3 regions of the Streptomyces sp. NPDC055103 genome follow, and region 1 is predicted to be linked to each of the others. Evidence: predicted binding sites of a transcription regulator. Region 1 holds the regulator's gene; each other region holds the start of a gene.
The links. Region 1 encodes HrcA, which represses chaperone genes, less so after heat shock. Its sites were predicted from a motif close to TTNGCACTCNGNNNNNCNGAGTGCNAA; they were not measured.
Positions count from the first base shown of each region.

Region 1 (3,250 bases):
GCGCGGTGAGCCCGCGTACCTGCTTGATCTCCTGGTACAGGCCTCCGGCCGTCTTGTACCCGCCGGCCAGGAAACCGAGCGCACCGGCCTCGCAGACGGCTCCGACGAGCTCGGGACAGGAAGCGCCACCCGCCATGGGGGCCTGCACGATCGGATACCGAAAGAGATCGTTCAGTGCGGTGGTGGACATACGGGCATCGTTTCATGACGGTGCGGCGCGGCCGAATCGGTACGTCAGGTCCCGGAACACAGGCCTCTGGAAACGGGAAGGGGCGGGGCGACTCATCGCCGTCCCGCCCCTTCCCACCGTCACGCTGTCGCCCGATCAGGGCTGCCGATCAGGGCTGCCGATCAGGGCTGCCGATCAGGGCTGCCGGCCTGATCCGCCGGCGGATCCGCCCGATCAGGCCCACCCGATCAGCTCCGCCCGTTGAAAGCGTCCTTCAGACGTGAGAACAGGCCCTGCTGCCCCGGCTGGAACTGACCGGTGGGCCGCTCCTCGCCGCGCAGCTTGGCCAGCTCGCGCAGGAGCCGCTCCTGCTCCGCGTCGAGCTTGCCCGGGGTCTGCACCTCGACGTGCACGATCAGGTCGCCCCGGCCGTTGCCCCGCAGGTGCGTGATGCCCCGGCCGTGCAGCGGGACCGACTGGCCGGACTGCGTGCCCGGTCGGATGTCGATCTCCTCGATGCCGTCGAGGGTCTGCAGCGGCACCTTCGTGCCGAGCGCGCCCGCCGTCATCGGGATGGTCACCGTGCAGTGCAGGTCGTCGCCGCGCCGCTGGAACGTGTCGTGCGGGATCTCGTGGATCTCGACGTACAGGTCGCCAGCCGGACCACCGCCGGGGCCGACCTCGCCCTCGCCAGCGAGCTGGATCCGGGTGCCGTTGTCGACACCGGCCGGGATCTTGACGGTGAGGGTGCGACGGGAGCGGACCCGGCCGTCGCCCGCGCACTCGGGGCACGGGGTCGGGACGACGGTGCCGAAGCCCTGACACTGCGGGCAGGGCCGGGAGGTCATGACCTGGCCCAGGAAGGACCGGGTGACCTGCGAGACCTCGCCACGGCCGCGGCACATGTCGCACGTCTGCGCGGAGGTGCCGGGAGCGGCACCCTCACCCGAACAGGTGGTGCAGACGACGGCCGTGTCGACCTGGATGTCCTTGGTGGTGCCGAAGGCCGCCTCGTTGAGGTCGATCTCCAGGCGGATCATGGCGTCCTGGCCGCGGCGGGTCCGCGAGCGCGGACCGCGCTGCGAGGCCGTGCCGAAGAAGGCGTCCATGATGTCGGAGAAGTTGCCGAAGCCACCCGCTCCGAAGCCACCCGCGCCACCGCCGCCGGAGGCCGAGAGCGGGTCGCCGCCCAGGTCGTAGACCTGCTTCTTCTGCGCGTCCGAGAGGACCTCGTAGGCGGCGTTGATCTCCTTGAAGCGTTCCTGCGTCTTCGGATCGGGATTGACGTCCGGGTGCAGCTCGCGCGCGAGCCTCCGGAAGGCCTTCTTGATCTCGTCCTGGGAAGCGTCGCGGCGCACGCCGAGTACGGCGTAGTAGTCCGTGGCCACTTACGACTCCGCCAGGATCTGTCCGACGTAACGTGCCACTGCGCGTACCGCTCCCATCGTTCCGGGGTAGTCCATGCGGGTCGGTCCGACCACGCCGAGTTTGGCGACTGCTTCGCCGCCCGAACCGTAGCCGACCGAGACGACGGACGTGGAGCTCAGCCCCTCGTGGGCGTTCTCGTGCCCGATGCGTACGGTCATGCCCGATTCCTTGGCCTCGCCGAGCAGCTTGAGGAGCACGACCTGCTCCTCCAGAGCTTCCAGGACGGGCCTGATCATCAGGGGAAAGTCGTGTCCGAAGCGGGTGAGATTGGCGGTGCCGCCGATCATCAGCCGCTCCTCGTGCTCCTCCACGAGCGTTTCGAGGAGGGTCGCGAGCACGGTCGAGACCGTGGCGCGGTCCTCGATCTCCTCGAAGGACTCGGGGAGGTCCTGCACCAGCTGCGGCACGTCGGCGAACCGGCGTCCGACGACCCGGCTGTTGAGCCGGGCCCGCAGGTCGGCGACGGAGGTCTCGCCGAAGGGCGCGGGGCAGTCGATGACACGCTGCTCGACGCGGCCGGTGTCCGTGATGAGCACGAGCATCAGGCGGGCCGGGGCCAGCGCGAGCAGCTCCACGTGACGGACGGTCGAGCGGGTCAGCGAGGGGTACTGCACGACGGCGACCTGCCGGGTCAGCTGCGCGAGCAGCCGCACCGTACGCCCGACGACGTCGTCGAGGTCGACGGCACCGTCCAGGAAGTTGTGGATCGCGCGCCGCTCGGGCGTCGACAGCGGCTTGACGCCGGCGAGCCGGTCGACGAAGAGCCGGTAGCCCTTGTCGGTCGGGATGCGCCCGGCGCTGGTGTGAGGCTGGGCGATGAACCCCTCCTCCTCCAGCACGGCCATGTCGTTGCGGACCGTGGCCGGTGAGACGCCGAGCTTGTGGCGCTCGGTGAGCGCCTTGGAGCCGACGGGCTCCTCCGTCCCGACGTAGTCCTGGACGATGGCGCGCAGCACCTCGAGTCTGCGTTCGCTGAGCATTCGTGCGCACCTCCAGCTGTCGTCGTCGTTCCGGATGCTCCGGTTACTCCGGTTTTGGCACTCACCCTGCCCGAGTGCCAGCAATCCCCCGGCCAGTGTACGGCGGCGGACAACGCTCCTGGCAAGGAGGCGGGGGCGCACCCGCTAGCGTCGCCCCATGGACGTTGATTGGGAAGCGTACGGCTGGGAGCGGTTGGCGGACGGAGTGGGCAGACGCCGACTGCCCGGCTGGGACGCCACGGTGGGCCTGGTCGTGGGGGCGAAGGCGCTCCTGCTGTACGACACGGGCTCGACGCTCGCGGAGGGAGCGGAGCTGCGGACCCAGATCGAGGGGCTGACGGGCGGCCGAAGAGTGACGCACATCGCACTGAGTCACCCGCACTTCGACCATGTCTTCGGCACCGCGGTCTTCGCCGGCGCGGAGGTTTTCGGCGCGGTGGGGGTGGACGAGCTGCTGAGCCGGACGCGGGACCGGGAGGACCTGCGCGAGGACGCCGTGACGCAAGGGGTCGACGAGCGGGCGGCGACGGAGGCGGCGGACGCCCTCGTGGCCCCGCGGCACGTGGTCTCCGGCGAATGGACGCTCGACCTGGGCGGCCGGCAGGTACTCCTGGCGAACGTCGGCCCCGGCCACACGGGCCACGACCTGGCGCTCTGCGTCCCCGGGGACCGC
Region 1 covers NZ_JBSGTX010000004.1:192,683-195,932, reverse strand. The annotation lists gene ACWFR1_RS04960 (nitronate monooxygenase) at 1-190, opposite strand, end outside; gene dnaJ (molecular chaperone DnaJ) at 418-1,557, opposite strand; gene hrcA (heat-inducible transcriptional repressor HrcA) at 1,558-2,577, opposite strand; gene ACWFR1_RS04945 (MBL fold metallo-hydrolase) at 2,735-3,250, shown strand, end outside.

Region 2 (3,250 bases), on a different contig from region 1:
ATCCGCCGCCACGGCCTGCTCCGACTCCGGCCCCGCCGCACCGGAGCGCGGCGCCCCCGCCCCCGCCCCGGGGCAGCAGGGACAGGCGCAGGCCCCGGGATCGGCCGGCGCGCTCAGCGCGTACGTCGAGAAGGTCCGCAAGCAGAAGGCCGCCCGCGCGCTCGCGGCCAAGAAGTGGGGTCTGGCCCGGCCCCCGCTCGACGCCCCGGCCCCGCCGAAGGCCAAGCCGAGGATCACCACCCGCAAGGGCTTCGAGACGGACGGCGAGGGCCTGCCGCCCGTCTTCACCACCGTGCCGACCAAGCAGAAGGTCGTCTTCCTGACGATCGACGACGGCGCGGAGAAGGACCCCGAGCTGCTGCGGATGATGAAGGACCTCCGGATCCCGTACAGCGCCTTCCTCAGCGACTACGTCGTCAAGGACGACTACGGCTACTTCGCGCGGATGCAGAAGTCGCAGGAGGGCGGGGTCTCCCTCCACAACCACACGCTCAACCACCGCTACCTGCCCGGACTGTCGTACGCGCAGCAGAAGCGTGAGATCTGCGGGATGCAGGACGTCATCGAGAAACGGTATGGCAAGCGGCCCCCGCTCTTCCGCCCGCCGTACGGCAACTACAACGAGAACACGCTGCGCGCGGCGAAGTCCTGCGGGGTCAAGGCGGTCCCGCTGTGGGCCTCGGAGGCCTTCCCGGACCACATGGAGTGGCGCGAGTGGGACCGGGACCTGCACCCCGGCGACATCGTGCTCACGCACTTCCGGGGCAAGGGCGACTGGAAGGGCACGATGCCGGACATGATCCGGCGGGTGATGAACGTGATCACGGCCAAGGGGTACGCGGTCGCGAAGCTCGAGGACTACGTGTGAGAGGGCTACCTGCGAGAGGGCTCGGTGCGGGACGGGTCCGTGCGGCACGGATCCGTACGGTGATCGCGGGCGCCGCGCTGGCCGGCGCGCTGCTCACCCTCTCCGGCTGTGCCTCGTCGGTCGACCCGATCGAGCGGCTGGGGCGGAAGGCGGCGGAGCGGATGGGCCCTCGGGAGACGGCGACCGTGGCCGACGCGGTGGCCGAAAGGTGTACCGGAACGACGCGCGACGGCACGGAATTGGCACTCCGCTTGACCGAGTGCTAATCGCGGTCATAGTCTCGGCTCTGGCACTCCCCACTGGAGAGTGCCAACACAGCGACAGGCAGGTCCGGCACCCGCGACGACGGATCCACCTGGTCGCCACCTCAGACAGTTGACCCCGTAATCTCCGAAGGGGGAGGTCGGATCGTGACGACCACCAGCTCCAAGGTTGCCATCAAGCCGCTCGAGGACCGCATTGTGGTCCAGCCGCTCGACGCCGAGCAGACCACCGCCTCTGGCCTGGTCATCCCGGACACCGCGAAGGAGAAGCCCCAGGAGGGTGCTGTTCTCGCCGTGGGCCCGGGCCGCTTCGAGAACGGCGAGCGCCTGCCGCTCGACGTTCAGGTCGGCGACGTCGTGCTCTACAGCAAGTACGGCGGCACCGAGGTGAAGTACAACGGCGAGGAGTTCCTCGTCCTCTCGGCTCGCGACGTGCTCGCGATCATCGAGAAGTAATTCACCGAGTACCTGAAGTATCTGAAGCAGATGCTTTGAGCTGCGCCCCTTGACCCCGCACAGGGCGTCCGGGGGCGCAGTTCGTTTCCACCCCATTCCGAGAGGGCTGAACCGCTCCCATGGCGAAGATCCTGAAGTTCGACGAGGACGCCCGTCGCGCCCTTGAGCGCGGCGTCAACAAGCTTGCCGACACGGTGAAGGTGACGATCGGCCCCAAGGGCCGCAACGTCGTCATCGACAAGAAGTTCGGCGCCCCCACCATCACCAACGACGGTGTCACGATCGCCCGCGAGGTCGAGCTCGACGACCCGTACGAGAACCTCGGCGCCCAGCTGGTGAAGGAGGTGGCGACCAAGACCAACGACATCGCGGGTGACGGCACCACCACCGCCACCGTGCTCGCCCAGGCCCTGGTCCGCGAGGGTCTGCGCAACGTCGCCGCCGGCGCCTCCCCGGCCGCCCTGAAGAAGGGCATCGACGCCGCCGTCAAGGCCGTCTCCGAGGAGCTCCTCGCCACCGCGCGCCCGATCGAGGACAAGTCCGACATCGCCGCCGTCGCCGCGCTCTCCGCGCAGGACCAGCAGGTCGGCGAGCTCATCGCCGAGGCGATGGACAAGGTCGGCAAGGACGGTGTCATCACCGTCGAGGAGTCCAACACCTTCGGCCTGGAGCTCGACTTCACCGAGGGCATGGCCTTCGACAAGGGCTACCTGTCCCCGTACATGGTCACCGACCAGGAGCGTATGGAGGCCGTCCTCGACGACCCGTACATCCTGATCAACCAGGGCAAGATCTCCTCGATCCAGGACCTGCTCCCGATCCTCGAGAAGGTCATCCAGGCCGGCGCCAGCAAGCCGCTGCTGATCATCGCCGAGGACGTCGAGGGCGAGGCCCTGTCGACCCTGGTCGTGAACAAGATCCGTGGCACCTTCAACGCCGTGGCCGTCAAGGCCCCGGGCTTCGGCGACCGCCGCAAGGCGATGCTCGGCGACATGGCCACCCTCACCGGTGCCACCGTCATCGCCGAGGAGGTCGGCCTCAAGCTCGACCAGGCCGGTCTGGACGTGCTGGGCACCGCCCGCCGCGTGACGATCACCAAGGACGACACCACCATCGTCGAGGGCGGCGGCAACGCCGACGAGCTCGCGGGCCGTGTCAACCAGATCAAGGCCGAGATCGAGTCCACGGACTCCGACTGGGACCGCGAGAAGCTCCAGGAGCGCCTCGCGAAGCTGGCCGGCGGCGTGTGCGTGATCAAGGTCGGCGCCGCCACCGAGGTGGAGCTCAAGGAGAAGAAGCACCGTCTGGAGGACGCCATCTCCGCGACCCGCGCCGCGGTCGAGGAGGGCATCGTCTCCGGTGGTGGCTCCGCTCTGGTCCACGCCGTCAAGGTCCTCGAGGGCAACCTCGGCAAGACCGGCGACGAGGCCACGGGTGTCGCGGTCGTCCGCCGCGCCGCCGTCGAGCCGCTGCGCTGGATCGCCGAGAACGCCGGCCTCGAGGGCTACGTCATCACCTCGAAGGTGGCGGAGCTCGACAAGGGCCAGGGCTTCAACGCCGCGACCGGCGAGTACGGCGACCTGGTCAAGGCCGGCGTCATCGACCCGGTGAAGGTGACGCGCTCCGCCCTGGAGAACGCCGCCTCGATCGCCTCCCTCCTCCT
Region 2 covers NZ_JBSGTX010000002.1:35,351-38,600, reverse strand. The annotation lists gene ACWFR1_RS02040 (polysaccharide deacetylase family protein) at 1-868, shown strand, start outside; partial or broken gene ACWFR1_RS02035 (polysaccharide deacetylase family protein) at 919-1,038, shown strand; gene groES (co-chaperone GroES) at 1,279-1,587, shown strand; gene groL (chaperonin GroEL) at 1,707-3,250, shown strand, end outside.
Region 2: a site for HrcA is predicted at 1,108-1,134, ahead of groES (co-chaperone GroES). Genes of this name have one in related genera too.

Region 3 (3,250 bases), on a different contig from region 1:
TGGTGAGGAACAGCGCGGCGATCGACGCGGCGTTCTGCAGCGCGGAGCGCGTGACCTTCGCCGGGTCGATGATGCCCTCGGCGATGAGGTCGACGTACTCGTTGGTCGCGGCGTTCAGGCCGTGGCCGACGGGCAGGTTGCGGACCTTCTCCGCCACGACGCCGCCCTCGAGGCCGGCGTTGACCGCGATCTGCTTCAGCGGGGCCTCAAGGGCCAGCTTGACGATGTTGGCACCGGTGGCCTCGTCGCCCGACAGGTCCGCCTCAAGCTTCTCGAAGACCGAGGAAGCCTGGAGCAGGGCCACGCCGCCACCGGCGACGATGCCCTCCTCGACGGCCGCCTTCGCGTTGCGAACGGCGTCCTCGATGCGGTGCTTGCGCTCCTTGAGCTCGACCTCGGTCGCGGCGCCGGCCTTGATGACGGCCACGCCGCCGGCCAGCTTCGCGAGGCGCTCCTGGAGCTTCTCGCGGTCGTAGTCCGAGTCGCTGTTCTCGATCTCGGCGCGGATCTGGTTCACGCGACCGGCGACCTGCTCGCTGTCACCGGCACCGTCGACGATGGTGGTCTCGTCCTTGGTGATGACGACCTTGCGGGCGCGGCCCAGCAGGTCGAGGCCCGCGTTCTCCAGCTTGAGGCCGACCTCCTCGGAGATGACCGTGCCGCCGGTGAGGATGGCGATGTCGTTCAGCATGGCCTTACGACGGTCGCCGAAGCCCGGGGCCTTCACCGCGACGGACTTGAAGGTGCCGCGGATCTTGTTGACGACCAGGGTCGACAGGGCCTCGCCCTCGACGTCCTCGGCGATGATCAGCAGCGGCTTGCCCGACTGCATGACCTTCTCCAGGAGCGGGAGCAGGTCCTTCACCGAAGAGATCTTGGAGTTGACGATCAGGAGGTACGGGTCGTCGAGCGACGCCTCCATACGCTCCATGTCGGTGGCGAAGTACGCCGAGATGTAGCCCTTGTCGAAGCGCATGCCCTCGGTGAGCTCGAGCTCCAGACCGAAGGTCTGCGACTCCTCGACGGTGATGACGCCTTCCTTGCCGACCTTGTCCATCGCCTCGGCGATGAGCTCGCCGATCTGGGTGTCGGCGGCGGAGATGGAGGCCGTCGAAGCGATCTGCTCCTTGGTCTCGACATCCTTCGCCTGCTCGAGGAGGGCGCCGGAGACGGCCTCGACGGCCTTCTCGATGCCGCGCTTGAGGGCCATGGGGTTGGCACCGGCGGCGACGTTGCGGAGGCCCTCGCGGACGAGCGCCTGGGCGAGAACGGTGGCGGTGGTCGTACCGTCGCCGGCGACGTCGTCCGTCTTCTTGGCGACTTCCTTGACCAGCTCGGCGCCGATCTTCTCGTACGGGTCCTCGAGCTCGATCTCCTTGGCGATGGAGACACCATCGTTGGTGATCGTGGGGGCGCCCCACTTCTTCTCGAGGACGACGTTGCGACCCTTGGGGCCGAGGGTGACCTTGACGGCGTCAGCGAGCTGGTTCATGCCGCGCTCGAGACCGCGCCGGGCCTCCTCGTCGAACGCGATGATCTTGGCCATGTGAAGTGGTCCTCCCGGACATGGGGTGGATAACGCTCCAGGACCGCGCCGACGCCCGCGACGGACGGCCTCCGGTGCTCCGCGTGGTTCCTTGCCCCACCCGGCCGGCGACCTCGTCTGCCCGATCCTCGTAGCACTCTCACCTTCCGAGTGCTAACGCCAATGATTAGCACTCGCCCTAGGAGAGTGCAAGCGACTCTCAGGTTTCGGGCCACCTTCGCACCGGGCTTCCGGCCGCCTTCCCGCCGGGCCTCCCACCCCTCTCCCCGCCGGCCCTCCCGGGCGTCGGGGAACGCGCGAGGGGCCCGCTTCCCCTCAGGGATGCGGGCCCCTCGACGGCGTTGCGTCGGTGGCCGATCGCGCCGCGCTCAGACGGCGAGCTTGACCATGTCCGCCTGCGGACCCTTCTGGCCCTGCGAAATCTCGAACTCGACCCGCTGCCCCTCTTCGAGGCTGCGGTAGCCATCCATCTGGATCGCGCTGTAGTGGACGAAAACATCCGCACCACCGTCGACCGCGATGAAGCCGTAGCCCTTCTCCGCGTTGAACCACTTGACGGTGCCCTGAGCCATGCCTAACTCCCCTATTACTGGCCCTTGCGCGGGAACCGCACTTCGCGGACCCGGGGTCAGACCCTGCGCCGGAACGCGTCGACCGCCGCTGAATGTATCTGCCCAACTGCCCTCTGCAACAGGTCAATCGAGCGAGAATTCTGGGCACGACGGAAAGGGGAATTAGGGAGAATCCCTGGAGTTCCGGGGCAAGTCGGGCCCGGCAAAACGCGCAGAACGTACACAACGCGCAGACACTTTGGCTGCTTCCTGACGCACAGGGACGCATTCTCATATGCGTCCGGCATGAGCAGCGGAGGGGACTTCCCCAACTCTACCCCGTTCAACCATGCAGAATTGCCCCCTCCGCTTTATGGCGCGGAAGGGGCAATTCAAGAAAGACGGGACAACAGGTCAGCCGTGGGGGCTCAGCAGCCTCCGGCGACCGCCGGGATGATCGAGACGCCCGCGCCGGCCGGGGTGGCCGTCTCCAGACCCTGCTCGAAGCGCACGTCGTCGTCGTTCACGTAGACGTTGACGAAGCGGCGCAGCTTGCCCTGGTCGTCCAGGACGCGGGCGGCGATGCCCGTGTGGTTCTTCTCCAGGTCCGCGATGACCTCGGCGAGGGTCGCGCCCTCGGCCGGGACCTCGGACTGCCCGCCCGTGTAGGTGCGGAGGATGGTGGGGATGCGGACGTTCACGGCCATGTCTTCGTACCTCTCAGAGAGCCAGGCCCGCGGCGCGGAACGCGTCCAGGCTGGGGCGGATGGTGGCGGTCGCCTGCGAGCCCTCGGCCACGGCGTCCAGCGTCTTGAGGCCGTCGCCGGTGTTCAGCACGACGGTGGTGAGCTCCGGGTCGATCAGACCGGCCTCGACGAGCTTCTTCGTGACGCCGACGGTCACGCCGCCCGCCGTCTCGGCGAAGATGCCCTCGGTCTGGGCGAGCAGCCTGATCGCGTCCACGACCTGCTCGTCGTTCACGTCCTCCACGGCGCCACCGGTGCGACGGGCGATGTCGAGGACGTACGGGCCGTCGGCCGGGTTGCCGATCGCGAGCGACTTGGCGATCGTGTTCGGCTTCTGCGGGCGGACCACGTCGTGGCCGGCCTTGAAGGCGACGGAGACCGGGGAGCAGCCCTCGGCCTGCGCACCG
Region 3 covers NZ_JBSGTX010000003.1:152,817-156,066, forward strand. The annotation lists gene groL (chaperonin GroEL) at 1-1,546, opposite strand, end outside; gene ACWFR1_RS03805 (cold-shock protein) at 1,915-2,118, opposite strand; gene ACWFR1_RS03810 (MoaD/ThiS family protein) at 2,526-2,804, opposite strand; gene thrC (threonine synthase) at 2,818-3,250, opposite strand, start outside.
Region 3: a site for HrcA is predicted at 1,713-1,739, ahead of groL (chaperonin GroEL). Genes of this name have one in related genera too.